One region of the Halomonas sp. 707B3 genome, then DNA from elsewhere that is predicted to be linked to it. Evidence: riboswitches for the same ligand, from Rfam matches in the RefSeq annotation. Region 1 holds a riboswitch; each other region holds the start of a gene.
What was found. A riboswitch is a leader RNA that binds a small molecule or an ion and turns the genes downstream of it on or off. The one in region 1 is predicted to bind thiamine pyrophosphate.
Positions count from the first base shown of each region.

Region 1 (10,375 bases):
GAGCGCTTTTTGGGTGGCAATACTATTTTTTTGCTCTTTAATGAGCCGTTCGCGCAGGTGAATCTCACCGGTCACAATGTCGGCTAAATCTTGCAACGCGGCCTGCTCCTGAGCGCTCAACTGCCGCGGTTTGCTATCCATCGCACACAGCGAACCCAGCACCAGTCCCTGTGAGTTTTTAAGCGGAATGCCTGCGTAAAAACGTATTCCATCAGGTCGAGTCACTAAAGGGTTGGTGGCAAAACGCTCATCTTGCAGCGCATCTTTCACCACCAACGGAGAAGCTTCCAGCACGGTGTAGGCACAAAACGCCACATCCCGCGGCGTTTCGGAGATATTGATGCCAACTTGCGACTTAAACCACTGCCGATCAGAATCAATCAGAGTGATAGTTGACTGTGGCACACCGAGTAGCACCGTTACCAAGCGCGTAATGCGATCAAAAACAGGCTCGTTCGGCGTATCCAACAGTGCTAGCTCGTTAAGCGCAGCCAAACGGGCATTTTCGTTAGGAGGTAACAGGTGGCTCATGGCGATCGCACCTACAGTAGTAGTCAGACCCCTGCCAGCATAACGCGAAACGAAATTTCCTGCTTAACGCCTTGATTAACGGGCAAGGACGCGGCGCTTGTTGGCTCCAGCAATGATCATACTCACTGCAGTTGAGAGCAGCAGCGCCCCAACAAACGGGCCAAGGGTTGGTACGCTGCCGGGGAAGGTGGCTGCTATCACGCCCGCACTAACACTGCCTTGGCTCAACCAACCCGGCAGCACAGCGCCCACTAGCCCAGCAAGCCCGCCGCCTATCGCAGCCATAGGCGTCATGCGTTGCCATAAGCCAAGCAGTACCGGTACCACGATGGCGGCACACAGCAGATCGGCAATCAGGAACAGGCGAAGCACCGAGAGCCCCTGCAGAGCAATCACAATCACCGGCACCATGATCGCGACAGTGAGCCAGCGGGCCTTGGTTAAAGCATCTGGGCGGTCGCCGCTGGCCCATAGCGAGGCAATCCCGTTTTGTAACGTGTCGACGCTAGACGTGACCAGGGTAACGGCAAGTACCAGTGACGGCAGAGTGATCCATATCGGCGCATCGCTTAACAGCGCAAAAAACGGCATGGGCGGCTCACCTAAGCTGACACCGCTCATGGCGGCCATCATGCCCACGCCACCAATTACCATCACCACGAGAATCGTCATACTACCGCCTAGCCAGGCGCCACGCCCAAGGCTTTGGTCATCTTGTGCCGCCCACACCCGCTGCCAATAGCCCTGGTGGAATAAATTGGCAGCCGTCACAGCAATCACCAGCGTCAATGCCACGCTGAGCGAGCTACCGATTGGCAATGAGGGTAAAGCGGCGTCGCTGGGCATGCTCGGTAGCCGCCAAAGCGTTACGCTCGCCACCGCCAGTAGTAGGGCCAACAGCAGCCATGCCTGCCAACGGTCGGTCGCAAGGCTGGCGCGAAGGCCGCCCATCACGGTGTACACCAGCGTCGTTAGAGCAACGCCAATGATCACCACGGCAGGCGGCACATCAGAGAGCAGCGCGGTAATGGCCCCAATGGCAGTTAACTCAGCGGCTAAAAAGCAGCCCATATAAGCAACAGATACCATCGCCACAAAGCGACGAACGTTTTTGCCATAGCACGCCTCAGCAAACTCCGCGATGCTGCGCCCTTCTGGCAGCGCTTGGCGTATTTTTGGCCCATAAAGGCCCAATACAATAAACGGAAGCGCCGAGCCAAAGGCATAGCCCAGCAGCGCCACGGGGCCAACAAAGGCACCAATTTCAGGTGGAGCAAACAGAATCCAGGCACCCATTCCAGAGGCTAAAAAAGACAGCCCCAGAGTGGACGCAGTTTGCGAGTTGCGGGCGGTGACATAATCATCCAGCGAGCCGCCGCCAAAGCGTGCCCGAAGACCCAGAAATGCAAAGCAGCACAGGGCTGCGCCTAACACAGCATACGTTAGGTATGGCATGTCGCGCTTCCTCCGCCGGTACGAACCGGATCAGGTTCCAGGGTCTGCGTTACGCGCATTCTCAGCCCGTTTTGGGCTCCCCTGGCGACAGTGAATGAAGGCGCTATCCTCAATCAAAGCAGCGCCGTAGTAAAGTCTTACGGCGTTTCGCGAACCGATTCGTCAGGCTTTTTCGGCACGCGCCCCATGAGATAGAACTCGGAATTAGGCGGCGTGCCCGCTAGGGTCACCAAGCGATTCGACATACCAAAAAACGCCGCAATGGCGCCAATATCCCAGCAGTCATCTAAGGTAAACCCCACTTTTTCTAAACGGGTTTGCCAGTGCGGAGAAAATTCCCCTAGTTCGATAGCGCTATGCAGCGCAAAATCGAGCATTAGACGATGACGCTCGCTTAGCCCCGCGACGGTATGGTTAATGGCGATATTATCGGCCAATAACGGGTCTTTACTGTAAATGCGTACCAGCGCGCCATGGGCAACCACACAGTACAAGCAGCGATTGCGGGCACTGGTAGCCACCACAATCATCTCCTTTTCAGCTTTGGTCAGCGTATCGGAGTCGCGCTCCATCAGGGCATCGTGATAGGCAAAAAAAGCGCGAAACTCCTCAGGGCGATGCGCCAGCATCAGAAACACATTAGGCACGAACCCCGCTTTTTCCTGCACAGCTAACATCGCATCACGAATATCGCTTGGCACATCATCCAGCGTTTCGGGAAGTTTAAAACGGCTAATAGCAGCAGACATATTGACACCTTCTTGTTATGTTCATGATATAAATAGCGCGATTAAATTAACTGGTAACAAATTGCTAACTAAAGCACCTTTCATTTCGCGTTCGCGCTCACCATACTCTTATTAAGTCCATGTCATAAAAGCCGTACGTTATCAGCAAAGCGGCGTACTAACAGGGAAACCACCATGACATACTCTGAAGCTAAAGAGCACACGCCAGGGCGTTTGCATGAGCTTTTTGCCGACCCTTACCGTGCGTTCGAAAACGATACGGATGAGCGTCAGCTACATATCCGCGTTATGCTTCATACGCTGCTAGCGCGCCCGATGCAGCGCGGGCAAGTCACTCTACGTGTCATTCATGGCTGGGAGAACGGAGGCTTTGAGCCATCTGACCTGCAGCACGCCGATTATGCGCTACATAGCTTAGATGACTACCACACTGCCGTGGAGCGCTTTACCACCGCCGCCCGGCAAAATGCGCCGCTACCTGCCGATAACACGGCCATTTTAGCTGCCCCTCTTGCCGATGCCATCGCAGATGCCGAGGCAGAAGGCCAAACGCTGACAGACGATATTGTCGAGACGCCTGCACGTTGGCCTGCGTTTGATGGTGGGTTAGCCCTCTATACGCTATTTAAGATGTATCACCGCCTGGTTTACGGCGAAGATGACAGTTATCGTTGCTCTCAGTGCGATACCCCACATGGCCCCCGTGAAATCCATGAATTCCACATGGAAGAGGGTGAGTTTGCACTGCTGGCACCCATAAGCGAGCAGCACGACGCCCCTTACCTGCTAGTGCTCCATGAAAGCCAGCTTGCCCCCATTGAGCAACTGCTCAACGACAGCCTGCCACTATTTGATCGTTTTTAACGCGCTTGCGCCTCCTCCGCTAGCGTGGAAGAGGCGCATCGCCCAACGTATAACAACGAATCTTTTACAACGAAATGGTGCTGTTAATCCCACTAGAGACGTTTTCAGGTTCGAACCAACGGGCCGTGACGGTCTTAGTTTGCGTCCAGAAAGCAATCGCCTGTTTGCCGTTGGGGCCTAAGTCACCCAGCTTGGATGCCCGAGATCCGGTAAAGCTGAAGTAAGCAACGGGAACAGGAATCGGCACATTGATACCAATTTGGCCAACGTCGATATCCGTTTCAAACCGGCGAGCCACCCAGCCAGAGTTGGTAAAAATTGACGTGCCGTTGCCATTGGGGTTGGCATTAATAAAGTTGATGGCGTCATCCAGCGTTTCTACGCTAACCACACACAGCACAGGGCCGAAAATCTCTTCCCGATAAATGGTCATATCCGCCGTTACATCGGCAAATAGCGTCGGTCCTACAAAGTTGCCATCCGGGTAGCCGTCCACCGTATAGCCACGGCCATCTACCAGAAGTGTGGCGCCCTCTTTTTCACCGGCGCTGATTAAGCGCTCAACCCGCTCTTTCGCCTGGGGCGATACCAAAGGCCCCAGGTCTGCATCGCGCTGGGAGCCTGGCCCTACTTTCATGCCACGGGCACCGGCTTCGATATCTTTTATCCACTCCCGGGCTTCCCCCACCAGCACCACTACCGAGTTCGCCATGCAGCGCTGCCCGGCCGCGCCAAAGGCAGACCCTAACAGGCTGTCAATCGCTTGGCTGCGGTTAGCGTCAGGCATAACGACGCAGTGGTTTTTGGCCCCCATCATCGCCTGCATCCGTTTGCCTGCCGCCGCGGCACGGTTGTATAGCAGCGAGCCGACATGAGTCGAGCCGATAAACGACAGCGCCTTGATATCCTGGTGGTCAGCAATTTGATTCGCTACATCCGGACCACCGTGCACCACGTTTAACACGCCAGCGGGAATGCCCGCTTCATGGGCTAGCTCGACTAGCCGCATGGTAGAGCTCGGGTCCTGCTCGGAGGGTTTCAATACAAAGGTGTTACCCGTGGCAATAGCCAGCGGGAACATAAAGCAGGGCAGCATAATCGGGAAGTTAAATGCCGTAATACCCGCGCCCACGCCTAACGGCTGGTGCATGGTATAAACATCTACCTCGTTCGCTGCGTTTTCCGCCAACTCGCCTAGCTGCAGCGAGGTAATGGAGCAAGCATGTTCCACCACCTCAAGACCGCGGCCTACTTCACCCTCGGCATCGGGCAGTGTTTTGCCATGCTCTTCGGTAATTAACGCGGCAAGCTCTGCCGTATTCTCGCGAATAAGGGCCTGAAGCTTGAGCATAATGCGCATGCGTTTACCCAGCGGCACCTTGCGCCACTCTTTAAACGCCGTTTTGGCACTGGCAACGGCCCGCTCGACCTCTTCTGAGGTGCAGAATGGAACGCGAGCCACTACCTCTTGGGTGGCCGGGTTAACAACGTCGCGCCACTCCTGGCTTTGCGACATCACTGGCTGACCATCGATATACATGGGTATTTCGCGAACGGACATAACACTGATCCTCGTGGTTGTGTTTGTTATGGATTCTAATAGGGAGCCTGTAGGGTATATCAGCAAGTTAACGTAAACGTCAATTAGCCACTCGATAAAGACAAAAACGTTTAGCCAAATGCAATTCGCCTTTCCCTCTCGGCAGCGCCCTCGCTATGCTGTTTCTAAGACATACCCGCAAAGTAGAGAGCATAGCTTTCCTATAGATGCACCAAGGGCTTCAGACAAGAAGACGGTTTCATCCAACTACGCGGCTTAACACCAGGAGGCATCCATGCAGACATTTAGCTGCCGCTGCGGCAACCCACTGTTTTTTGAAAACACTCACTGCCTGGCCTGCGAGTCTGATGTTGGCTGGTGCCCTACTTGTAGCAATATTGTCGCGCTGGAACCGCTAGACAACGGCGGCTACCGTTGTACCCATGAAGGCTGCGGCACAGCGCTCATGCAATGTCACAACTACTCGGCGGAAAACGTGTGTAACCGCATGGTGGTCATGGCTGAAGGTCATGCAGACTCACTCTGCGACTGCTGCCGCTACAACGATGTGATTCCTGACCTGGGTACTCCCGGTAACCGCGAGCGCTGGGCGGCGCTGGAAGCGGCCAAGCGGCGGCTCTTCCATACCTTGGATCTGCTCAAGCTGCCCCACGGTACCGAAGGGGAAAATATCCGTGTGCCGCTGAGCTTCTCGTTTATGGCCGATGCGCTACCCGACCAAGGGCTATGGCGCTCTACAGCAAGCCAAGAAAAGGTGTATACGGGCCATGCTAATGGGCATATCACTATCAATGTCAAAGAAGCCGATGACGTTGAGCGGGAGCGGCTACGCGTGGATATGAATGAATCTCACCGTACGCTGATCGGTCACTTTCGCCATGAGATTGGCCACTACTACTGGGATCTTCTCGTAAAAGGCCAAGATGAGAGCACCAGTTGCCGTGTCTTTGGCGATCACAACAACCCCACTTATAGTGATGCGCTAGAACAGTACTACCAGCAAGGAGCACCCACTGACTGGCCGACACGCTTTATTTCCGCCTACGCCTCCATGCACCCTTGGGAAGACTTCGCTGAAACATTCGCGTTTTACCTGGATATGGTAGCCGTGCTGGATACTGCACTACACATGGGACTTTCTCGCGCCGAGTATGACGGCACGCTGGACAGCATGCTGCGGGCGTTTCATCAGGTAGGTATGGCGGTGAATGAGCTAAACCGGGATATGGGTCTGCTGGATTTAGCACCGGGGGTCATTGCCCCCGCCGTCAGGGAGAAACTGGCGTACCTGCATGAACTCATTCAGAACGCAAACGCCAGCTCTCAAGCCGCTTAATTAGTCGTTATCGTGGTCTCCTGCGTGGCTTTGGCTTTGCCGTTGGGCCACCCGTGGAACGCTGTCGCCGCTTACAAAGTAGGTGGCGCTGAGCGTATCGTGAATAGCGGCAATGCCAATCTGTAGATCATCGACAAAGGCGTGCAGCTTGCTGGGGGAGTGCGCAAGCGCTTGGATATCTGCATCTACCACATCTGCCCGCACCAGCGACACCGTGGCCGCTACACGGTCCTGACGCGGCAGTAGCTGGAGCTCCTGGCCTAAGGTTTCCAGACTGCAGGCAATGGAACGTGGCAGGTGCGGATCTTGCAGTAAAAAGCGCAGCACATCTGGCCCACGTACTCGTAAACGCACCTGCTGACGATACATCTGATAAGCCGTTAACGATTTCAGCACGCTCATCCACTGCAGGTTTTCAAACGGCAATAGCTCTTCAGGGTTTTGCGGCAGCAGGCTGGCTGAGCGCACGTCAACGATACGTGTGGTCATGTCTGCCCGCTCCAACTGGCGGCCTAACTTGATAAAGGTGCGCGCTGGACCATGGCTGAGCGTGCCCTCAATCAAGCCAGTCAACGTTTGGCAACCGCGAATCACGTTTTTCAAAAATGCATCTCGGCGCCGCGGGCTGACGCCGCTTTCCGCGTGGTCGGCCACGTTAAGGTAAAGCTGGTTGACCTCTTCCCAGATTTCTCTGGGTACCACATCGCGGGTGGTACGCAGGTTTTCCCGGGCACTCGCCAGCGCTGAAAGAATCGAGCTACCGTTCTGGGCATCGGCACACAAAAAGTGCACCACGTTGCGCTCATCAAAGCTGCTATGGCGTTCATTAAAGGTTTCAAGCGTGCCGGTCATTTCAATCAGCGGTGCCCAGCCCAGCGGTAAATGGCGCGGTAAATCCAGCATCAGGTGACTATTGACGCTCAACAGCCGCGCGGTATCTTCGGCCCGTTCAATGTAACGCGCCATCCAGTAGAGGTTTTCAGCTACGCGTGACAGCATGGCGCTAGGCTCCTTTCTGCTCAGCGGCACCCGCCGCGTTCTCATCGGTCTCGACGATCCAGGTGTCTTTACTGCCGCCCCCTTGGGAAGAGTTCACCACCAGCGATCCCTCCACCAGTGCCACACGGGTTAACCCCCCGGTAGTAACGTGGGTTTCAGGGCCAGAGAGAATAAACGGGCGTAGATCCACATGGCGGGGCTGGGGTAATCCATTGGCAAGCGTAGGCGTGGTGGAAAGCGCTAGGGTAGGCTGGGCCATGTAGTTACGCGGGTTCTCCTTGATCAAACGCGCAAACTCGTCGCGGGTCTCTTTGGTAGAGCGCGGGCCGATCAACATGCCGTAGCCACCAGACTCGTTGGCGGGCTTCACCACCAGCTCATCTAAATGATCGAGTACATACTTGCGGTCATCCTCAAACATACACAGGTAGCTGGGCACGTTGGGCAGCAGGGGTTCTTGATCCAGATAGTAGCGAATCAGCTCCGGCACAAAGGCATACACCACTTTATCATCAGCCACACCGGCACCGGGGGCATTGGCCAATGCTACTTTGCCCGCCCGCCAAGCGCGCATTAGGCCCGGCACACCCAGCATGGAGTCTGGATTGAAGGCTTCCGGGTCAAGAAACTCATCATCCACACGGCGATAAATCACATCGACCCGGCGCAACCCCTCTACCGTGCGCATGAAGACCAAATCGTCCTCATCCACTAGCAGGTCGCTGCCTTGCACCAGCTCAACGCCCATTTGCTGAGCAAGATAAGCGTGCTCAAAATAGGCGGAGTTATAAATACCGGGCGTTAATACCACTACTTGAGGGTCGTCCCCAGGGCGTGGCGACATCGCCGCCAGCATGTCGTAAAGCTGGGCAACGTAATCATCCACCGGCAAAATCTTGCCCGACGCAAACAGCTCCGGCAGCACGCGCTTGGTCACGTTGCGGTTTTCCAGCATATAGGAAACACCGGAAGGAATACGTAGATTGTCCTCTAACACATAAAGCGTGCCATCGCCGCCGCGTACCAGGTCGGAACCACAGATATGCGCCCAGACGCCATGGGGCGGATTGATGCCTACACACTGAGGGCGGAAATTTGCTGATTGAGCAAGCACTTCGGCAGGTAACACTTTATCTTTAACAACGTTTTGTTTGTGATAAATATCATCAATAAACAAGTTAAGCGCTTGAACACGTTGCTTTAAACCAGCTTCCGTTTTACGCCACTCATTCGCCGGTATAATCCTTGGCACAATATCAAAGGGCCATGCACGATCAATCATGGCCCCTTCGGAATAGACGGTAAAAGTAATCCCCATTGTTCGGATGGCAATTTCAGCGGCGGTTTTACGCTCTGCCAACTCTTCAGCGCTAAAGCGCGCCAGCATATTACATAGCTCATCCGCGGAGGCGCGTGGTTTTCCCGGTGCCGCTAATAGCTCATCGTAAAAATCACGGCACGTATAGTTGTTCCAGTCTACTTGGCTCATGGGCGCTCTCCTGGCGCAAGGGTGGAAGCGGCAACTTCCTCAATCAGTAGTGTAGGCCTGACGCAGACAATCTACGTAGCGGTCTGACTATATAAGCACGCAAAAGCCATACCACTTTGCCCATTGTTTCAACGCTTAAACCAACCATGACGTTCAAAGTTAACCTTACTCCTCCTTAAAAAGAACACTTTTTGTGCGCCACTGAGTCTTATTAGTGCATTTTCATAAAGCGCCATGCATCAAAAAGCACCAAGTTAGTGCAGCCAGCGCGCACCACATGATATAGCCACCATTTTTCACACTTCTTAAACGACTTTACGCATATTGCAGCTGCAAAAAGCGCCAACTCCAACGATACTTCTGCTTACTTATCTTTCTTAACCGATGCCTTGTTTATCTGCGCGGTTACTTCTGGCTTTTTTTGAGGGTGGCTCATGACCATTCGCGTTGCCTTGCATCACCGCACGACTTATCGTTTCGACCGTCCCGTTAGGCTCTCACCCCACGTTATCCGTTTACGACCGGCGCCCCACTGCCGTACGCATATTGATGCCTATTCACTGCATATTTCAGGCGACGATCACTTTTTAAACTGGCAGCAGGACCCCTTCGGCAACTTTAATGCTCGCGTGGTATTTCCCGAGCCACGTAAAGAGCTCACCATCGCCGTCGAACTCGTCGCCCCGATGACGGTGATCAACCCGTTTGATTTCTTCTTGGATGATGTGGCCCAGCAAATCCCCTTCACTTATCCAGATGAGCTCACCAAGGAGTTAGGACCTTACCTGGAAGTCACCGAGGCAGGGCCGCGCTTACTGGAGTGGTTAAAAGACGTCTCCCTTGAACCGACCACCAGCGTCGATTTTCTCGTGGCGCTCAACCAGCGCTTGCAGAAAGACATCAGCTACCTAGTACGCATGGAGCCTGGGGTTCAAAGCTGCGAGGAAACCTTAGCCCTAGCCAGCGGCTCCTGCCGTGATAGTGCTTGGCTGCTGGTGCAGATTCTGCGCCACTTGGGCCTAGCGGCGCGTTTTGTTTCGGGCTACCTGATTCAGCTAACGCCGGATGTCAAAGCGCTGGATGGCCCCAGTGGTACCGAGGTGGATTTCACCGACCTTCACGCATGGACCGAAGTGTTCCTGCCCGGTGCGGGCTGGGTAGGGCTTGACCCCACCTCTGGCCTATTTGCTGGCGAAGGCCATATTCCGCTAGCCGCCACGCCTACCACGGGAAGCGCCGCCGCCATTACCGGATTTTCAGATAAGTGCGAGGTGAAATTTGACGTAGAGATGCGCGTCGAGCGCATTCATGAAGATCCTCGGGTCACCAAGCCCTATAGTGACCCACAGTGGCAGCAGATTCTTGCACTAGGCGACCAAGTTGACCACGAA
Region 1 is NZ_JAMZBE010000017.1:7,951-18,325, forward strand. Features, by position in the region: gene BIS10_RS04095 (diguanylate cyclase domain-containing protein) at 1-531, opposite strand, end outside; gene BIS10_RS04100 (sodium:solute symporter) at 607-1,986, opposite strand; TPP riboswitch at 1,976-2,079, opposite strand; gene BIS10_RS04105 (peroxidase-related enzyme) at 2,124-2,735, opposite strand; gene BIS10_RS04110 (hypothetical protein) at 2,910-3,599, shown strand; gene BIS10_RS04115 (CoA-acylating methylmalonate-semialdehyde dehydrogenase) at 3,664-5,160, opposite strand; gene BIS10_RS04120 (putative zinc-binding metallopeptidase) at 5,435-6,496, shown strand; gene BIS10_RS04125 (alpha-E domain-containing protein) at 6,497-7,495, opposite strand; gene BIS10_RS04130 (circularly permuted type 2 ATP-grasp protein) at 7,500-8,984, opposite strand; gene BIS10_RS04135 (DUF2126 domain-containing protein) at 9,419-10,375, shown strand, end outside.

Region 2 (10,375 bases), on a different contig from region 1:
GCAAGAGGTTTGAACAATCTAAAAGCGGTAGAGTAATCCTTTTCCTCCAGAGCTTTTTCAGCCGCGGAGAATGATTGCAATAGTGTCAATTCTTGTCCAAAAACAGGTGCGTAAAGACAAAGAACAAGTATGAATATAGGATAACGAATCACAATTTTTGAAACCTCTTCTGATTAAGTCCTACCGCAAAAGCTATTGATTGCGTGATGGCATAAATTTTTACAAGGCCTGCCTGCTGGTTGATTGGCATGAATTTTTATGCTTTTATCTCAACCCAAAATCATCGTTCGGAGCGAGCAAAAGCTTTGGCCCTGAGCACCAGCGAAATTCACCTTCGGAAGGTAGCTCGTGTGGAAACGGCAAAACTCCGAGTTCATACGCATTTAAAAGAGCATCTGTTGAAAGGTGTTTATCACCTTGCTCTACACATTTGTCGCAAACGAGACGACTGTTCACGGCGCGAACTTCTGTATACCTCAAAATCTTAGATTTTCGTAAGATCTCGTAATTTTCTCTAATTGCTTTTGAGAAGCCTTGCACTGCTTTGGGGTCGCATATCCCTAAGAGTTGGTTGCATGCCTCATAGGATTCTCGGGGCTCTGGAGATGACGCGCGATATATTGCCTCACGCGCTGTAGTTCCAGCCAATGTTATCGTAACGGGAGAAGGAAAGAAGGAGACTGAACTCAATATGCTTTCGAACTTTTCCCAAAACTCTTCAATACCAAGGGTGTAGCCATTTAATTCAATTTTACGAATTTCACGTATCTTTTCGTTTGCTTTCCTAACGCGTTCTTGTTCGAGTTCAAACGGCGTTATCCCAATTCTCCGTGCGAGCGCTATTTGGTCTTCCGCTTCACTGAGAACTTTGTCTTTTAGCGCTACACGCTGTTCCGGTGTAAGTTCGATATAACAGTTGATGAGGCTTTCTATCTCAAACCAGACTTTATCTTTGTATTTTTCCTCATCCGAACTGAGGTCAGCGATGTTTTTTATCATTGCCCTATTCATCCGTACTGATATTTATTTCGGAGATCGGAACTCTCACGTGTGTTGAATTCTCCTCACTAAGCCACTGAGGAAGAATTGATAACTCTAGGTTGATTGGCACATTGGGGTCATCAAATTTCCCGTTCTCAAGTGCAGCAACAAGTGCCACCTTGGTTTTTTTGTCCAAGTAGATATTGAGTAAGGCTCCCTCACTCCGATGCCGAATGTATATCTCAATGCCGCTCATTTCATTTTTCCTTCTTCGGTTACACAGCGTAACTCGGCAGCCTAACAGTGATTATACACCCTGCAATAAAACCTCAATGAACGCGACGTCACATTGACTGCTGGTTCACAGCCATCAAATTGACTCTACACCATTGACTCTATTGAAAGCAAAGCGAATTTTGGCTTTATATCCAAAATTCGCGGGCTTGCGCGTTTTGCTTGCCTCAATAATACTGTCTTTATGAACAGCATAATTGGGGCATCCACCTATGAAACTGATGGAACGCGTCAAGGCAACCATAGGGGGCAAGCACTCAATGCCATCGTCTTTTCTTGTTGTTTATTGATTTCACGGCAGCCCACTTCTGTGCGCCCAATAAAATAAGCCCCCTTGCATCTCCCCCACCCGCCTCCTACACTCCATCCACGAACAGCTTGACGGGGTGCCGGTGATATCCGGCTGAGATGGCGCAGGGTGAGCTTTTGGCTACCGAGCGCTGGTCCCGCTGAACCTGATCCGGCTAATGCACTGCTTTTTGAATGGCGGCGCGGGTACCGGCGTAGGGATCAAGCGATGGCCGCGGCGCACCTTTACGCCACCCTTCCGTGCCATTCCCTCGATCTTTCTCGCCTGCCCTCCGGATCATTACCACCGGAGGCATCATGGGCTACCGCTTTACCGATCTCACCACCGCTTGCCAAGACGATTGGTGCGCTTATATCGAGCACGATTTCGTGCGCCAGCTGGGCAACGCCACGCTGCCTGAGGCGTCGTTTCGCCACTACCTGAAGCAGGATTACCTGTTCTTGATCCACTTCGCCCGCGCCTACGCGCTGGCCGCCTACAAAAGCCCCACCCTGGCGGATCTGCGCCAAGCCCATGAAGGCCTGAAAGCCATTGTGGATGTGGAGCTGGGCTTGCACGTGGGCTTTTGCGAGGAGTGGGGCATCAGTGAGCAAGCGCTTGCCGAACTCCCCGAAGCCCGCGCCACGCTGGCCTACACCCGCTATGTGTTGGATACCGGCAACCGAGGCGATCTGCTGGATTTGCACGTGGCGCTGGCCCCCTGCTTGGTGGGCTACGGCGAAATCGCCAACTGGCTGAACGCGCAGCCTTCTACCCTGCGCGACGCGCAAAACCCTTTCGATGCTTGGATTGCCATGTACGAAGGCGAGGAATTCCAAGCCGCCATGCAGGCGGAACTTGCGTGGCTGGATGCCCGCTTAGCCGATGTCACCCCCGCCCGTTTTGCTGAGCTAAGCAAAATCTTCCGCGATGCCACCCGCCTGGAAATCGATTTTTGGCAGATGGGTTTAGACCTTTCTGAATAATGACCAACAACAAGGAAACCGTTATGACCAAGACTGTTAAAAGTAAAACTGCCCACTTTTTAGCCGAAACCGCCCAGGTGGATGCCGCCGCCGTGGCGCCGCTGCCCGGCTCGCGCAAGGTGTACGTGGAAGGCTCGCGGCCAGATATTCGCGTGCCGTTTCGGGAAATCACTCTCTCGCCCACCAAAACCAGTGGCGTGGATGAACAGAACCCGCCGCTGCTGGTGTACGACACCTCCGGCCCCTACACCGATCCCAACGCCAATATCGATTTGCGCCAAGGCCTGCCGGAGCTTCGCCGGGCCTGGATTGAAGAGCGCAACGACACCGAGTTTTTAGATGGCCCCACCAGCCAATACGGCCAGCGCCGCGCCAACGACCCGACGCTGGCCCAGCTGCGCTTTGATTTAACCCGCACCCCGCGCCGGGCACAAGCGGGCAAGAACGTGACCCAGCTGCACTACGCCCGCCAGGGCATCATCACGCCGGAAATGGAGTTTATCGCCCTGCGGGAAAACCAACGCCGCCAGGCGTTGGGTACGGCAGAGGTGGAGCGCATTCTGGGCCATCAGCATGCGGGCCAGAGCTTTGGCGCTAGCCTGCCCAAGGAAATTACCCCGGAGTTCGTGCGCGATGAGGTGGCCCGTGGGCGGGCGATTATTCCCAATAACATCAACCATCCGGAAAGCGAGCCGATGATCATTGGCCGCAACTTCCTGGTGAAGATCAACGGCAACCTGGGCAACTCGGCGGTCACCTCTTCCATTGAAGAGGAAGTGGACAAGATGACCTGGGGCATCCGCTGGGGCGCGGATACCATCATGGACCTCTCCACCGGCCAGAACATCCATGAAACCCGCGAGTGGATCATCCGCAACTCGCCGGTGCCGATTGGTACGGTGCCCATCTATCAGGCGCTGGAGAAGGTCAACGGCATTGCCGAAAACCTCACCTGGGAGATCTTCCGCGATACGCTGATCGAGCAGGCGGAACAGGGGGTGGATTACTTCACCATTCACGCGGGGGTGCTGCTGCGCTATGTGCCGCTCACCGCCAACCGCGTCACCGGCATTGTTAGCCGTGGCGGCTCCATCATGGCAAAGTGGTGTTTGTATCACCATCAAGAGAGCTTCCTGTATACCCACTTCGAGGAGATCTGCGAGATCTGCAAGCAGTACGATGTGGCGTTCTCGCTGGGCGACGGCCTGCGCCCCGGCTCGATTGCCGATGCCAATGATGAAGCGCAAATGGCGGAGCTGAAAACCCTAGGCGAGCTGACCCACATTGCCTGGAAGCACGATGTACAGGTGATGATCGAAGGCCCCGGCCATGTGCCCATGCACCTGGTGAAGGAGAACATGGACAAGCAGCTGGAGTACTGCGACGAAGCGCCCTTCTATACCCTTGGGCCGCTGGTGACGGATATCGCCCCCGGCTACGACCATATTACCTCTGGCATTGGGGCGGCGATGATTGGTTGGTTTGGCTGCGCCATGCTCTGCTACGTGACGCCGAAAGAGCACCTGGGCCTGCCCAATAAGGACGACGTAAAAACCGGCATCATTACCTACAAGATTGCCGCCCACGCAGCGGATTTAGCCAAGGGCCATCCGGCCGCGCAGCGCCGTGATAATGCGCTCTCCAAGGCGCGCTTCGAGTTCCGCTGGGAGGACCAGTTCAACCTGGGCCTAGACCCCGACACCGCGCGGGAATACCACGATGAAACCCTACCGAAGGACTCCGCCAAGGTGGCGCACTTCTGCTCCATGTGCGGGCCGAAGTTCTGCTCGATGAAGATCAGTCAGGAAGTGCGCGATACCTACCGCGACCGCGCCCCGGAAAACGCCAGCGAAAGCGACGCCGAAGCAGTGAAGCGCGGCATGCAGGAGCAGGCGGAGAAGTTCCGCCGGGAAGGCAGCGAGCTTTACCAGGAGGTATAAAAAAGCGGCATCGCACGCTGCCTGTGGCCCTCAGGAAACCTTGAGGGCCACTTTTAATACGCCGTCGCGCTGGTGGGAGAACAGGTCGTAGGCTTCGACGATATTATCCAGCGCGTAACGGTGGGTCACCATGGGGCCAAGATCCAACCGTCCGGCGGCAATGATGCTCATCAGCCTGCGCATACGCTCTTTGCCGCCAGGGCAAAGTGAGGTAACGATCTTGTGGTCACCCAGGCCCGCACAGAAAGCACCCAGCGGAATCGTTAGGTCTTGGGAGTAAACACCCAGGCTGGAGAGCGTTCCACCGGGTTTTAGCACCCGCAGAGCGGACTCAAAAGTCTGTTGCAGTCCAAGCGCTTCAATCGCGGAATCGACGCCGCGCCCGCCGGTGATTTTGAGAATTTCCTCGACCACATCCACCTTGCGGAAATCCAGCGTTACATCCGCGCCCATCTGCTTGGCCATCTGTAAACGCTCATCAACACCGTCTACCGCAATGATCATCCCGGCCCCACGCAACCGCGCACCCGCCGTGGCGCATAGGCCAATCGGCCCTTGGGCGAATACCGCCACCGTGTCGCCAATTTTGATACCAGCGGCTTCGGCACCGGCAAAGCCGGTGGACATAATATCCGGGCACATCAGCACTTGTTCGTCGGTTAGGCCATCCGGCACTGGCGAGAGGTTGGCCTGGGCATCCGGCACCAGCAGGTACTCGGCTTGGGCGCCGTCGATGGTGTTACCAAAGCGCCAGCCGCCCATCGGTTTATACCCGTGGCCGTGGTGGCCGCCATCCTGCGAGCAGCAATCATCCTGGCAGGCGTAGGAGGTAAAACTGGGGCAGATGGCGCCAGCAATGACCCGCTGGCCTTCTTGGTAGCCCTTAACGTTGGCACCCAGTTTTTCAATAATACCCACGGGTTCATGGCCGATGGTTAAGCCGCGCTCCACCGGGTACTCACCTTTCAGGATATGTATATCGGTGCCGCAGATCGTGGTGGTGGTCACACGCATCAGCGCGTCGTTGGGGCCGATCTCGGGAATGGGTTTTTCGTCAATTTCGATGCGGCCGGGCTCAACGAAAATGGCCGCTTTCATCATGGTAGGCATGGAACACTTCCTCAGTGAGGGGAGTCATGACACATCACCATTACGTCATAGCAGGCGTTCCGCTATCTTGCGCTCCATCAAGGTTGTGCAAGATAAAAATAGTCGCCTGATCGGTTGTTTATTGATCTATGTCAATGCGATCAATTATCAATAATTAGATACTAAAATAGTGCTTTCAATTTAACCGTAGTGCTTCTCCCTGAGCGTGGCGGCGATACTCATGGTTTCAACCGTGTTTTGTATTCCGAGAGTACGACCTGACTTTTTGCTCAGCACGGTACTGATGCTGCCTCTGGCCGGGTGCATCTCGCTACCACCGCCCGACTCCACTCCAGCGGTTGAACTGCCCTCCACCTACCAAGTTGGCTCAACGGCACTCTCTGAAATATCTGCAGCTCCCAACCTCCCCTGGCGCGACTACTTTACCGATTTGCAGCTACAGCGCCTGATTGAACAAGCACTGACCACCAACCGCCATTTGCGCAGCGCACTGCTGAGGGTTGAGCAGGCTCGCGCCCTCTATGGCATTCAGCAATCAGAGTTGCTGCCAACCATCGGTGCCGAAGCCAGTAGCGAGCGCTCTCGTGTGCCTAGCGACCTGAATGCCCCCAGCGCTCCTCAAGTTAGCAACCGATATGAGGTGGGCGTTGGTTTCAACCACTGGGAGCTGGATTTCTGGGGCCGGGTACGTAGCCTGAACGAGGCTGCATTAGAAGAGTACTTGGCCACCGACGAGGCGCGCCGCGCTGTCGAACTGAGCCTTATCGCTCAAGTGGCCAATAGTTACTACCTGTTGCTGGAGCTTGATAACCGCCTACAGCTCGCCCACCAGACCATCGCAAGCCGCGAACAGTCCTTACTGATTTTTAACCGTCGAGTCGAGGTGGGCGCCGCAGCGCAGCTTGAACTGCGTCAAGTCGAGGTGTTGCTGCATCAAGCAAGGGCGCTCGGTGCTCAGCTCGAGAATGCCCGCGCCCAACAGGCCAATGCCCTGGCGTTACTGCTGGGCTCCCCCGCCGAAACAGCGTGGCAGCTACCCCCGTTGGCAGATAGCGATGAATTGTTTGCCCTGCCTCCCGGCCTGCCTTCCGAGTTACTGGTTAATCGCCCTGATATTCGTGCGGCAGAACATGCGCTGCGTGCGGCTAATGCCAATATCAGCGCGGCACGGGCAGCGTTTTTTCCGCGCATTGCCCTCACCAGCTCGCTAGGCACTGCCAGTAGAGATCTCGACAACCTATTCAGTCACGATAGCCGTACCTGGCAATTCGCCCCTACGACCTCGTTACCGATCTTCACTGCTGGCCGACTTCGCGCCAGTCTCAATTTAGCCGAAGTGCGTCGTGAGCAGGCGGTGGTGGATTATGAACAGACTGTTCAGGAGGCATTCCGCGATGTTGCGGACGCCTTGGCAGCAGAGCGGTGGCTAGTGGAAGAGGCACAAACGGCTAGCGATTTGCTCGCTGCACAACGCGAGCGCGCACGCCTCGCGCAGCTACGTTATGACCACGGGGCAGTACCCTATTTAGAGGTGCTCGACGCCCAGCGTGACCTGCTGGATGCCGAGCAGCAACAGGTACAGATACGTCGTAAAATGATTTCAGCCCGCATCGCGCTGTATGCCGCGCTGGGTGGCGGAGAGCATCAGGCGGCTATCGAAAGCGCTCGTACCCACCGTTCTCTTGTTCACTCTCTATAGGGCGCCCATACGTCATGCACGCCATTAAAAAACTGTTGATTGCCCTGGCTATTCTTGCCGTCGCCGCTGGGCTTTATTACTACTGGGTCGACCTGGATGACGAGGGTTTCGGTGAAGGCTTTGCCAGTGGAAATGGCCGTCTTGAGGCCGTCGAAATTGATATCGCGACCAAGCTTGCCGGGCGCATTCACAACGTATTGGTCGACGAAGGCGACATGGTCATCGTTGGCCAAACGCTGGCGCTAATGGATACGAAAGCGCTAGAGGCACAACGGGACGAGGCTATTGCCCAACATCAACAGGCCACCCATCTCGTGCTCAGTGCCGAGGCTCAGGTCGTCATGCGCGAAAGCGATCAGGCGGCCGCTGAAGCGACCGTGGTACAGCGCGAGAGCGAACTCGATTCAGCCCAGCGCCACCTGGCACGCACTGAGGCGCTTGCCCGTGATGGTGCCGCCTCAACCCAAGAGCTTGATGATGACCGTGCCCGTGTCAATGGTTCTCAAGCCGCCGTTAGCGCGGCCAGGGCCCAAGTAGCGGCTGCCAGGGCCGCAGTGGAAGCGGCACGCGCGCAGTTAATCGGTACTCGCTCTAGTGTGACAGCGGCTTTGGCCACCATCGCCCGTATCGACGCCGATATCAATGATAGCCAGCTGGTGTCACCTCGGGATGGTCGTGTGCAATTTCGCGTCGCCCAGCCCGGCGAGGTGCTTGCTGCAGGAGGCCGGGTACTCAATCTGGTCGACCTGAATGATGTTCACATGGCCTTCTTCTTACCCACGGAGATTGTCGGTCGAGTAGCGCTGGGTAGTGAAGCTCGCATCGTGCTCGATACCATGCCCAACTTCCCGATTCCCGCACGTATCTCCTTCGTTTCCAGCACTGCGCAATTTACGCCCAGAACCGTGGAGACAGCTTCCGAGCGCCAGAAACTCATGTTTCGGGTTAAGGCACAGATCGACCCGGAGCTACTACGTGAGCATCAAGACCAGGTTAAAACCGGCCTACCAGGCGTCGCTTGGGTCAAGCTGGATGCCGACGCTGAGTGGCCGGCCGCGCTGGCGGGCCAGGCCTTACCATGACCCCGCTCCCTTCCACCAACGCGGCGGCTGAATCTCCCAAAAGCGTCGCGCAACTGGTGGGCGTGCGCCTGCACTACCGCAAGAAGAGAGTGCTGGATGGCATTGACCTGGAGATACCCGGTGGCTGCATGGTGGGGCTGATCGGCCCTGACGGTGTCGGTAAATCCAGCCTGCTGGCGCTACTGGCTGGGGCACGCGCTGTGCAGGAGGGCTCGGTCACTTCGTTAGGGGGCGACATGCGCGATAAGCGGCATCGCAAGCGCATAGGAGCCCGTATCGCCTACATGCCCCAGGGGCTAGGCAAGAATCTTTACCCTACGCTGTCGGTGGAGGAGAATCTGCAATTCTTCGCCCGGCTGTTTGGCCACGGAGCCAGCGAACGCCGCCGCCGTATTGATGATCTTACCCGCAGAACGGGGTTGCTGCCGTTTCTAAACCGCCATGTAAGCAAGCTCTCCGGTGGCATGAAGCAGAAGCTTGGGTTGTGCTGCGCATTGATCCATGACCCCGACCTGTTGCTTCTTGACGAGCCCACCACTGGTGTCGATCCGCTGGCCCGTGTTCAGTTTTGGGAGCTAATCGCCCGCCTTCGCGCTGAGCGTCCGCAAATGAGCATCATCGTGGCCACTGCTTATATGGATGAAGCCCAGCGATTCGATTGGCTGGTAGCCATGGATGCGGGTCGCATACTGGCTACCGGTGATGCACCCGCACTGTTAGCACGCACTGAGTGCGATTCACTCGATGCGGCCTTTATCAAGCTGCTGCCAGAAGAGAAAAAGCGCGGCTACCACCCCATTCACATCCCTCCTTTACCTGCCGTTGCCGATACAGACATCGCCATCGAAGCTAAGGGCTTGACCATGCGTTTCGGCGACTTTATCGCCGTTGATCACGTCAGTTTTCGCATTCGCCGTGGTGAAATCTTTGGCTTTCTCGGCTCCAATGGCTGCGGCAAGTCAACAACCATGAAGATCCTCACCGGCCTGCTGCCCGCAAGCGAAGGGCAGGCCTGGCTGCTGGGCCAGGAGGTAGATCCCCGCGATATGGATACCCGCCGCCGGGTGGGTTATATGTCCCAAACGTTCTCGCTGTATAACGAGCTGACCGTGCACCAGAATCTGGTTCTGCATGCCCGCTTGTTTCAGATTGGTAAACATGAGATCCCCACTCGGGTCGATGAGATGGTCAAGCGCTTCATGCTCGATAATGTTCTCAATGAGCTGCCCGAAAGCTTGCCTCTGGGGGTGCGCCAGCGATTATCGTTAGCAGTGGCGATGGTACACAGACCCGAGCTACTGATACTCGACGAACCCACCTCAGGCGTCGACCCGATAGCCCGTGACCATTTCTGGCATCTTTTGATTGAGCTGTCGCGACGAGACCGGGTGACGATTTTTATCTCTACCCATTTCATGAACGAAGCTGAGCGCTGCGACCGCATATCGATGATGCACGCGGGACAAGTGCTTGACAGCGATACGCCAGCAGCGCTCATCAAGAAGCGAGGAGCCGCATCGCTGGAAGAGGCTTTTATCGGCTATCTGCTTGGTGCCCAAGAAAGTGACAAGCCACCACACACTAGCGATGCCTTGGTCACCTCTTCCCCTTCCGATGATAAGGCGCGCTTTACAGCACCACGCCACCGGCATTTTAGCTTCCAGAGGATGCTCAGCTATATGTGGCGCGAAACGCTGGAGCTTCGCCGTGATCCTGTACGCGCGTCCCTGGCCTTAGCTGGTTCGCTGATTCTGATGTGCGTAATCAGCTTCGGCGTGAGCATGGATGTGGAGAATCTTAGCTATGCGATCCTTGACCGCGACCAGACTACTATCAGCCACCATTACGCGCTGAACCTGTCGGCATCGCCCCATTATTTTACTGAGCATGCCCCTCTTTATGACTATGCCGAGTTGGATCGACGCATGCGCAGTGGAGAGCTGGCCCTGGCAATCGAAATCCCCGAAGGGTTTGGCAGAGACGTCATACGTAGC
Region 2 is NZ_JAMZBE010000077.1:1,506-11,880, reverse strand. Features, by position in the region: gene BIS10_RS11315 (tetratricopeptide repeat protein) at 1-152, opposite strand, end outside; gene BIS10_RS11310 (hypothetical protein) at 265-999, opposite strand; gene BIS10_RS11305 (hypothetical protein) at 1,004-1,237, opposite strand; TPP riboswitch at 1,648-1,802, shown strand; gene tenA (thiaminase II) at 1,882-2,550, shown strand; gene thiC (phosphomethylpyrimidine synthase ThiC) at 2,574-4,490, shown strand; gene BIS10_RS11290 (NAD(P)-dependent alcohol dehydrogenase) at 4,521-5,600, opposite strand; gene BIS10_RS11285 (efflux transporter outer membrane subunit) at 5,821-7,299, shown strand; gene BIS10_RS11280 (HlyD family secretion protein) at 7,314-8,381, shown strand; gene rbbA (ribosome-associated ATPase/putative transporter RbbA) at 8,378-10,375, shown strand, end outside.
Region 2: it holds a riboswitch for thiamine pyrophosphate, as region 1 does, so the genes downstream of both, tenA (thiaminase II) here and BIS10_RS04100 (sodium:solute symporter) in region 1, are expected to answer to the same signal.

Region 3 (10,375 bases), on a different contig from region 1:
CGCTCTTGCAGAGCCGGGCCATGATGATCATGGTCATGACGACCACGACCACGACCACGACCACGACCACGACCACGACCACGACGATCATGGTCATAGCCACTGATTCATACCGTGAAGACAAAAATACCGCCAACCCGGCGGTATTTTTTTGCATTGCATTTTGCGCGGTGGATGGGGAGACTTGCATCACCGACTTTCGTTAACGCTGTTTAAACCACTGCAAAGAGCCAATGCCATGCGCCTAAACGCCGATTTTAGCCACTTTGCCTGTGTCACGCCGGAGCAGTACCGCTGGGTGGCCTCCCCCAGTGCGGGCGTAGAACGAATGATGCTGGATCGCATCGGCGATGAAGTGGCCCGAGCCACTAGCCTGGTACGCTACGCGCCTAATAGCCAGTTCAGCCACCACACCCACGACGGCGGCGAGGAAATTCTCGTGCTAGAGGGCGTGTTTGCGGATGAGCATGGCCGCTACCCCGCTGGCAGCTACCTGCGTAACCCGATTGGCACTGGCCATACGCCGCAGATTGGCGAAGAGGGCGCGCTGATACTGGTTAAGTTGCATCAGTTTGATGAGAACGACCTGCTCCAACTGGCGATTCCTGCCCACCGCTTGCCCTGGCAGCCTGACCGTCGGCCGGGCATTACCTACAAAATGCTGCACACCTTTGGCGATGAGCGGGTCAGCCTGGAGCGTTGGGAGAGCGATACCACCATCGACTACCCTGCCCTGCCCGGAGGCTTAGAGCTATTGGTGCTGGAAGGCTCGCTGTGCGACGCGAGCAGCGAATACCCGAAAGGCAGTTGGTGCCGCTATCCACCTGGTGCGGCCCCGCAGCTTCGTGCAGGCCAACACGGTGTGATGATGTACGTTAAGCGCGGGCACCTATCTGACGCCCTTTCCCAGGCTAGCGCGCCAGGCCAATAAATGGCAGCAGAGTGAGCAGCGCAATCAGAACCACCGCCACCATGACCAGCGTTACCTGAAACGGGTGCTCCGCTAAGCGCCGCCAGAGTGTTGGCGCTTCATTGCGGGCCAGCGCTTCTTCATGGGCTTGGCGTGCGTTAGCTTGGCGTTCGGCCTGATACTCGGCCAATGCGGCCTCTGCGTCGTCACGCTGGGCAGGGTTGCGCAGCCAAATGGCATCGACCCCCAGGCGGAAAAAGCCCGCCTGGGTTTCGTACACATCAAAGCCATGCTCATCCAGCAGTTGGCGGACTTCCATGGCCTCTTCATCGGTTACATGGCGCAACCGAAACAGCAAATGGGCCATCTTAGTCGCCCATGGCTGCCATGCGGTCGGCTTGAATCACTTCAATCCAGTAGCCATCCGGGTCTTTCACGAAGATAACGTCTTTCATCTTGCCCTGGTCGGCACGCTTCACGAAGGTTACGTCGTGCTCATCAAACCACGCCTGGGCGGCTTCTAAATCCGGCACGTTGAAGCAGATATGGCCAAAGCCCTGGGGCTCAGCGTTGCCATCGTGGTAGGCAAAATCCTGCTGGGTTTCGGTGCCCCAGTTGTGGGTCAGCTCTAACAGGCCTTTCTGGCTAAAGGTCCAGGCGGTGCGGGCTTGGGTTTCTTCCGGCACGCTGTCGCTGGCTTCCACGTTGGCGAGGAAGTAGAGCGAAAACTGCATCTCTTCAAAGTCCAGCCGGCGCAGCACCTGCATACCGAACACTTTGGAGTAGAACGCCAGGGCGCGTTCCGGGTCTTTTACCCGCAGCATGGTGTGATTTAAGCGAAAACCCTGAGTTTGCGGGGCAACGGGGGCAACGCCTGGGTGCTGTTCACCTTGAAACGACATACAACTCTCCTATTGCGGGTTGGGGCATCATGAAAAGTATGCTGATATAACGCAAATTCTTTGACGAACATATTACTTTGTACAAGGCTTAGGCTGCTAACAGCGTCAAGCTGTCTACCGCTATTTGCGTATTGATCATTTTGCTTACTTCCCCCTGTTATGAGGGCGCAGGTTGTATATTTCCAGCCCTCACCCAAGGAGCCTTTATGTCCCGCGATCGAAACGTACTAGGTGAGCCGTTAACACCCTGCTGCCACTCTCCTAAAACCGGCTTCTACCGCGATGGGTTTTGCCGCGTTGGCCCTGACGATGTGGGAGTGCATTCGGTATGCGCGCTGGTTACTGAGGAGTTTTTAGCCTTTTCTAAAGCACAGGGAAACGATTTGGTTACCCCTCGCCCGGAGTATGGCTTTCCTGGCCTGACCCCAGGCGACCGCTGGTGCTTATGCGCCCACCGCTGGGCCGAAGCTGCCGAGGTAGGGCTGGCACCGCCGGTGATTCTTTCCGGCACGAACGAGCGCACCCTGGAGATTATTCCACTGATTAAGCTACAGCAGCATGCGTTGGATGCGGTGCATTAATCTGTACCGCTACCTATTGCGACTTCATTGGTGAAAATTAGCCACTGGAATTTCTATGCAACCTCTCTACACTTCTATTTCAATAACTCTACAATTTAGTTAGCGATGCCCCAATGGCGGCGTCCGATGGGAGTGTGCCATGACCGCAATCGATATGACGCTTGGCGACCGCCTAACGTTGAAGCAGTTAGCCCACGCGATTCAAAACGGCTTTTCGCCGATTGTCGAAGTGGAGTCCATGGACGGTATCTATAAGGTTCGCTTCCATCACGCTAATGGGGTGTCGGATCTTAGCGATGCCCACGGCCGCGTTCGTACTTTTCTTGGCACAGGGGAGATTCGCGATACCCTGGGGCAGTTGGGGCTTACCCATGGCGTGCTCACCTGCGCTGACCAGTGCGGCGATGAGATGATTGGTGTCTCTGGCCGTGCAATTACCCCAGATGAAATGCTGACCTACGGCACCCGCATCGCCTTCCGCTAATCGTTGCTGAAAAGTAGCGGCTGCACTGGGGCTTTACAGCCTCGCTCAAGGCTAGGATAGTACCCCCAACGACAGGGGCGCCGCTTGGCGGCTGAGAAGCACCCTTTGAACCTGAACCGGATAACGCCGGCGTAGGGAGTCGTGGTGCTTTTCACCACCTCCTCCGCCGGGAGGATGCTATGACCCACCCCCCGCTTGGCGAGATGCTCGTCACTCTGCGCGATACCACGCCGCTTGTTCACTGCATGACTAACTATGTTGCGATGAACAGCACGGCTAACCTGCTGCTGGCTACGGGCGCCTCGCCTGCCATGCTGCATGCCCCTGAAGAGGTGGCTGAATTCACCGCAATAGCGGGCGCACTCTCCATTAACATTGGCACGCTCTCTACCCCTTGGGCAGAGTCGATGCAGCTTGCCGCTCGCACGGCTAAAGAAACAGGCACCCCGTGGGTGTTAGACCCAGTAGCGGTCGGGGCCACCGCCTTTCGTCAGCAGGTCTGCACCGCGCTGCTTGCCCATCGGCCTAACGTCATTCGCGCCAACGCATCGGAAGTCATGGCGCTCACTGGCTTAGCCAGCCAAGGTCGCGGCGTCGATGCCACCACCACAACGGAGGATGCCGCCCAAGCGGCGATCAAGCTGGCAAAGCAGCAGTGCTGCATTGTTGCCATGACCGGCGAAACCGATTTTATTACCGATGGCACCCACCACTACCGTTTAACGGGCGGCCACGCGCTAATGCCGCGCGTAACCACCCTGGGCTGCGGGTTAAGCGCTTTGGTAGCGGGGTTTTTGGCCGCCAACCAGGCCCATCCACTTTCGGCAACGCTGGCTGCGCTGGCGTGCTTCAGCATTGCCGGAAGCCGTGCGGGGCAGCAGGCCAGTGGGCCGGGCAGTTTTCAGGTCGCGCTACTGGATGCGCTGTATGCCCTTACCCCTGACGATCTCTCTTCTCTTAGCCAGCTGGAGACGCTCCATGCCGTTTGATCTTTCGCTCTATTTAGTCACCGATGCTGCGTTATGCGCCGAAACGGGGCTTGAAGCGACCGTGAAAGCCGCCGTGAAGGGGGGCGTGACCATGGTGCAGCTGCGCGATAAGCATGCCAGCGATAAGGCCATGATTGCCCAGGCAACACGGCTGAAAGCACTGCTGGAAGGTAGCGGTGTGCCCTTGATCATTAATGACCGCTTAAACGTCGCCATCGCCAGCCGCGCCGATGGCCTGCACGTTGGCCAGAGCGACACCGCCGTTCAAGAGGCGCGCCAGGCACTGGGGCGCCAGGCCATTATTGGGCTGTCGATCAATACGTTGGAACAGCTGCAAAGCGCCCCCGTGGCGCTGCTGGATTACGTGGGACTGGGGCCGGTGTTTGCTACCGTGAGCAAGCAGGATCACGCTCAGCCGATTGGCTTTGATGGCTTAGCAGAGCTTGCCAGCGCCTGCCCCCTGCCCAGCGTGGCGATTGGCGGCTTAAAAGCCGAACACGCTGCTCAAGTCAGTGCGGCAGGCGCGAACGGCATCGCGGTGATTTCAGCAATTTGCGGCCAGTCCGACCCACACCAAGCGGCTCTCGCGTTTCGCGCCGGATGAGTCCGTTTATCCACCTCACCGCCTTTGCCAACGTAGTGGCTGAGTTTGGCAGGCCATCTCCGTGGAGCTTTCCCCATGCTACCTAGCCTGTTTATTTCCCATGGCTCGCCCATGCTTGCCCTAACGCCCACCCCCGCCCATCACTTTTTACGGGAGTTGGGCCAAACCCTACGCCCTAAGGCCGTGGTGGTCGTTTCCGCGCACTGGGAGACCCCACACTTGCAGGTCAGCAGCAGCGTAAAGCCTGTCACCATCCACGATTTTGGCGGCTTTCCTGATGCGCTGTTTGCGGTTCAGTACCCTGCTCCTGGTAACCCTGAGCTGGCCCAACGGCTGGCCAAGCAGCTCGGCGCCACGCCCGTGGAGCGCGGCCTGGACCACGGTGCCTGGGTGCCACTCTCACTGATGTACCCTGACGCTGACGTGCCGGTAGTGTCGCTTTCGCTTCCCAGCCGTTGGAGTAATACCGAGTTGATAGCCCTGGGCGAGCAGCTGGCAATGCTGCGCCAGGAGGATATTTTAGTGGTTGGCTCGGGGAGCTTGACCCATAACCTCTATGAGCTTCAGCCACAGGGTAGCCAGATACCGGCCTGGGTAGGTAGCTTTGCCGAGTGGGTTAATGCACGGCTGCGCGAGGGCGATCGTGACGCGCTGGCCAACTGGCAAACCGCCCCAGACGCCAAGCGCAATCATCCCACGCCAGAGCACTTCCAGCCGCTGCTGGTGGCTATGGGAGCAGGCGGCAGCGCCGCCACCCAGCTACACCACAGTGTTGAGCACGGCGTGCTGGCAATGGATGTCTATCAGTTTGCCTAGCGCTTACGCTGTGGGGCGGCGCTTCAAAGTGGTGCGTCGGTCATGGTAGGCAATGGCGAGCCCGCTGATCATAATCAGTACGCTGCCGACCCATACCCAGAGGTCGGGCAGTTCACCCCAGAACCACCAGCCTAGCAGCACTGCCCAGAGCATCGCGGTGTAATCAAACGGTGCCGCAATGGCTGCAGGTGCATAGCGAAACGCAAGAGTAATAAATGCCGTGGCCCCTACGCCTAACACGCCGGATACTACAAAGCCTAGCCAGTGCCAGGGCTGCGGCGTTTGCCATACCCAGGGCAAGCTGATTGCGGTGACCACCAGCGGCACCATGGTCATGTAGAACACCATGGCCCAGAGGTGCTCGTTCGCGCCATAGCGCCGCGCCGTGACCATCATCAGGGCATAAAATACCGCTGCGGCCAGCAAAATCATGGCGCCTAGTTGAAACGCATCTCCGCCCGGGCGAACTACAATCAGCACGCCCACAAAGCCTACCAGTGATGCTACAAGCACTGGCGGATCAATACGCTCACCTAAAAGCGGCACGGATAGCAGCGTGACAAATAGCGGTGCGACAAACGCAATGGCGGTGGCTTCTGCCAGCGGTAACAGGGTTAGCCCCCACACAAAGCACACCATGGTGGCGGTGTAGATCAACCCACGCAGCAGATGAACGCCTGGCCGCTTGGTGCGCAGCTTACGTAGCCCGCCGCTAAAATAAGCCAACAGAGCAATGAGCGGTAACGATACCAGCGTGCGGAAAAAAATAATTTGTATCGGGGAGTGCACCGCCCCTAACCACTTTGATACTGCGTCCCCTAGTGCTAAAAACAGCACGCCTAAGCACATGCAAAGTATGCCTTTTAAGGATGGCGTCATAAACATGCTCCTTGTGTTGCTATTGTTATGGTCCTACTCGGATATCATCGACATACAATAAAAAGCCCCGCCAACGTACATTAGCGGGGCGGTGAACCACTGCGGTGGTTAAAGGCTTGCGTTGACCACCATACAATCCATGCCCTGCGCCTGAAGCGTTTGGCAAGCTTGCCGCGCCTGGGATTCGTTTAGCGAGACCACACGAGCGCGAAATACCGTGGCTTGTCCTTGAAGTTGGTCGATCGCTACGCGCCCGCCGACACTGTTGGGTAAGCGCTGCACGGCTTGGCGAGCCAATTGCTCAGCTTGGGCCGCCTGGCTAAAGGCACCTACTTGAATGCCCCAGCCAGCAGAGGCCATTTGCGCAGTGGGAGATGCCGTCGCCAGCACGCGCTCCCGCTCAATAAAGGCTTGCAGTGGATCTTGCGAGGCAGCTTCTGGTGCCTCCTCACGTGCGGCCTCCGCTTGGAGAAGCTGGGCCTCAACGGTTTGTGCCGGCGTACTGTTAGACATGGGCCGTGTGGGTGATAGCGACGTGGCGGAGACATTAGCCATCATCGGTTGTGAGCGAGGCTGAGTAAGCGGTTGGGCTGGTCCCGCAAACCCCATAAACTCACTTGAGAAACTGGTATCAGCAAGCCATGAGCGTTGATCTCTTAGCGACGCACGCATAAAGCTGCGGTCTAGCAGATCTGCCATATGGGTATCACGGGAAGAGGAACTGAATCCACCCATCACTACGGCTACCATACGGCGGCCATCATGGACAGCAGTGGTGGCCACGTTAAAGCCTGAGGCGCGAATGAAACCAGTTTTTAAGCCATCGGCCCCTGGGTAGTCACGCACCAATCGGTTGTGGCTGGTATGGCGAGTACCGCGGTAGGTGAACTCCTGCAAACCGAAATAGTGGTAATACTGGGGAAAGTCCTGCATCACCCGCACCGAGAGCGTCAACATATCTCGCGCGGTGGTGATTTGCAGATCATCCGGTAAGCCCGAAGCATTGCGGAAGGTAGTGGCATTCATGCCCAACTCACGCGCCTTCGCCGTCATCAGGTTCGCAAAGCGTTGCTCGCTGCCTCCTAGTGCCTCTGCCACCACGACCGCCACATCGTTGGCAGAACGCACTGCTAAGGCGCGAATGGCCGTATCCACCGGGATAGAGCTACCTGCCGAGAGCCATAGTTTGGTCGCGGGCATGGCCGCTGCCTGGGCCGAGACGGACAGCGGCTGATTGAGGCTCAGCGTGCCATTTTCCAGCGCTTCAAACGTTAAATATAACGTCATCATTTTGGTTAGCGATGCGGGGTAGCGCGGCTCATCAGCATTTTCAGCGTACATTACCTCGCCGTTCTCCAGATCGACCACAATGCCTGCATAACGCGGGTTTCCCTGGGCACTAGCGCTGCCAACGAACGTCACGACGAGCACTATTAACAGCCATTGAGCTACCCAAGACGCTGCGCCCATTCTCCGTGTTGTTGCCATACCGACCTCTTGCTGATTGAACACGCCGCGATGCCGTTTACCGCTCTTACGGCTGCTGCTTTAGCCTAGCATGCCTACTGCATAAATTGATCTGCACATGTTTGATTAACACTCATAAGCCTAGGTATTTCCAGCGTAGAAGCATAAAAAAAACCGACCCAAAAGGGTCGGTTTTCATTTTGCTAAAAAAGAAGGGATAGCCTTACTCAGCTACAGCTTCTTCTTCAGCTACCGGACGGTCTACTAGCTCAACGTAAGCCATCGGGGCGTTGTCGCCAGTGCGGAAACCGCACTTGAGAATACGGATGTAACCACCCGGACGCTCGGCGTAACGCGGACCCAGCTCGTTGAACAGTTTGCCGACGGCTTCTTTGGAGCGCGTACGAGCAAACGCCAGACGGCGGTTTGCAACGCTATCCTGCTTAGCCAGGGTGATCAGCGGCTCGATAACGCGACGCAGTTCCTTGGCCTTAGGCAGGGTTGTCTTGATAACTTCATGTTCGACCAGCGAGACAGACATGTTCTTGAACATGGCCTGACGGTGCGAGCTGGTACGATTCAGATGACGACCACTCTTACGATGACGCATGGTTGTGATTCCTTACCAAACTGGGACTCAAGTCGACACTCACGCGGAGGCCTTGTCGTCCTTCAGGCTAGCGGGTGGCCAATTTTCCAGCCGCATACCGAGGGACAAGCCACGCGCCGCCAATACATCTTTGATTTCATTCAAAGACTTTTTACCGAGGTTCGGGGTCTTCAACAGCTCCACTTCTGTGCGCTGAATCAGATCACCGATGTAGTAAATATTCTCGGCTTTTAGGCAGTTAGCGCTGCGTACGGTCAACTCAAGATCGTCTACGGGGCGCAATAGGATAGGATCAACGTGATCCTCTTCCTCTTCGACTTCCTGCTCTTTGTCAGCTTCCAGGTCGACGAAGGCGGCCAGCTGCTCTTGCAGAATGGTCGCACTGCGACGGATAGCCTCTTCCGGATCCAGGGTACCGTCAGTTTCCAGGTCGATAATCAGCTTATCGAGGTCGGTACGCTGCTCAACACGAGCGGCTTCGACCGAGTAGGAAACGCGGCGAACAGGGCTGAAGGTGGCATCCAGCTGCAGGCGGCCAATAGCACGGGTCTCTTCATCAGAGCCACGAGCGTCAGCCGGTTCGTAACCACGACCCAGCGCTACCTTAAGCTGAATTTTCAGCTCGGCACCTTCATTGACGTGTGCAATGACGTGGTCCGGGTTGACGATTTCGACGCTATGATCAAGCGCAATGTCGCCAGCGGTGACGACGGCTGGGCCCTGCTTGTTCAGCGAGAGCACCGCCTCATCGCGGCTGTGCATCTTGATCGCAACATCTTTCAAGTTCAGGAGGATTTCGATGACATCTTCCTGCACCCCTTCGAGCGCACTGTATTCGTGCTCTACACCGGCAATTTCAGCCTCTACCACGGCAGCGCCGGGCATGGATGAAAGCAGAATGCGACGAAGTGCATTCCCCAGGGTGTGACCAAAGCCGCGCTCGAACGGTTCGAGAACGATTTTGGCATGATGTGCGCTGATTTCTTCGACCTTGATGTCGCGAGGACGAAGAAACTCTGTCACTGAACGCTGCATATGAACACCTTTCAGGCTGCCAAACGGATACTGAGTACTCTAAAGCACAATACTCAAGAGCATCTGGGCGGTTAGCTTTGCTATCCCGCCCAGGCCTCAAGAAGCAGAAACGTAAATCAAACTGCTTACTTGGAGTACAGCTCGACGATCAGGTTTTCGTTGATGTCGGCAGTCAGGTCACCGCGTTCAGGCAGAGCCTTGAAAGTGCCTTCCATCTTCTTGGCGTCGATTTCGATCCAAGCGATGTCGCCACGGTTGGCAGCAATGCTCAACGCGTTTTGAATACGGGCTTGGTTCTTCGCCTTTTCACGGATAGCAACAACGTCACCGGGCTTCACTTGGTAGGAAGCAACGTTAACGGTGCGGCCATTCACGGAAATCGCCTTGTGGCTGACCAGCTGACGCGCTTCAGAGCGAGTCGAGCCGAAGCCCATGCGGTAGACGACGTTGTCCAGTCGGGATTCAAGCAGTTGCAGCAATACTTCACCGGTCGCACCTTTCAGGCGAGCGGCTTCTTTGTAGTAGTTGCGGAACTGCTTTTCGAGTACGCCATACATACGGCGTACTTTCTGCTTCTCACGAAGCTGCAAGCCGTAGTCGGAAAGACGCTGACGACGCTGGCCGTGTACACCCGGGATTTGCTCGGATTTACACTTTTTCTCGAAGGGAGTCACGCCACTCTTCAGGAAGAGGTCGGTGCCTTCACGACGAGACAATTTGCACTTAGGTCCAATATAACGAGCCATGAATCTGTCTCCTTAAACGCGGCGTTTCTTAGGCGGACGGCAGCCATTATGGGGAATGGGCGTCGCGTCTACGATGCTTTGCACGCGGAAGCCGGCGGCATTCAGTGCGCGCACGGCGGATTCACGGCCGGGACCGGGGCCTTTGACCAGCACGTCTACGTTTTTCACACCATACTCGGCTGCAGCAGTCGCTGCACGTTCACTTGCTACTTGAGCAGCGAACGGGGTGCTCTTGCGAGAACCACGAAAACCCGAACCACCGGCTGTTGCCCAAGAGAGAGCGTTGCCCTGGCGGTCTGTGATCGTCACGATCGTGTTGTTAAAAGAGGCATGGATGTGCGCTACGGCGTCC
Region 3 is NZ_JAMZBE010000084.1:3,171-13,545, forward strand. Features, by position in the region: gene BIS10_RS11880 (metal ABC transporter solute-binding protein, Zn/Mn family) at 1-106, shown strand, start outside; gene BIS10_RS11885 (cupin domain-containing protein) at 239-931, shown strand; gene BIS10_RS11890 (DUF6164 family protein) at 912-1,277, opposite strand; gene gloA (lactoylglutathione lyase) at 1,279-1,812, opposite strand; gene BIS10_RS11900 (DUF2237 family protein) at 2,019-2,393, shown strand; gene BIS10_RS11905 (hypothetical protein) at 2,533-2,877, shown strand; TPP riboswitch at 2,941-3,032, shown strand; gene thiM (hydroxyethylthiazole kinase) at 3,057-3,866, shown strand; gene thiE (thiamine phosphate synthase) at 3,856-4,470, shown strand; gene BIS10_RS11920 (dioxygenase) at 4,546-5,286, shown strand; gene BIS10_RS11925 (DMT family transporter) at 5,290-6,165, opposite strand; gene BIS10_RS11930 (D-alanyl-D-alanine carboxypeptidase) at 6,274-7,653, opposite strand; gene rplQ (50S ribosomal protein L17) at 7,856-8,242, opposite strand; gene BIS10_RS11940 (DNA-directed RNA polymerase subunit alpha) at 8,282-9,277, opposite strand; gene rpsD (30S ribosomal protein S4) at 9,403-10,023, opposite strand; gene rpsK (30S ribosomal protein S11) at 10,036-10,375, opposite strand, start outside.
Region 3: it holds a riboswitch for thiamine pyrophosphate, as region 1 does, so the genes downstream of both, thiM (hydroxyethylthiazole kinase) here and BIS10_RS04100 (sodium:solute symporter) in region 1, are expected to answer to the same signal.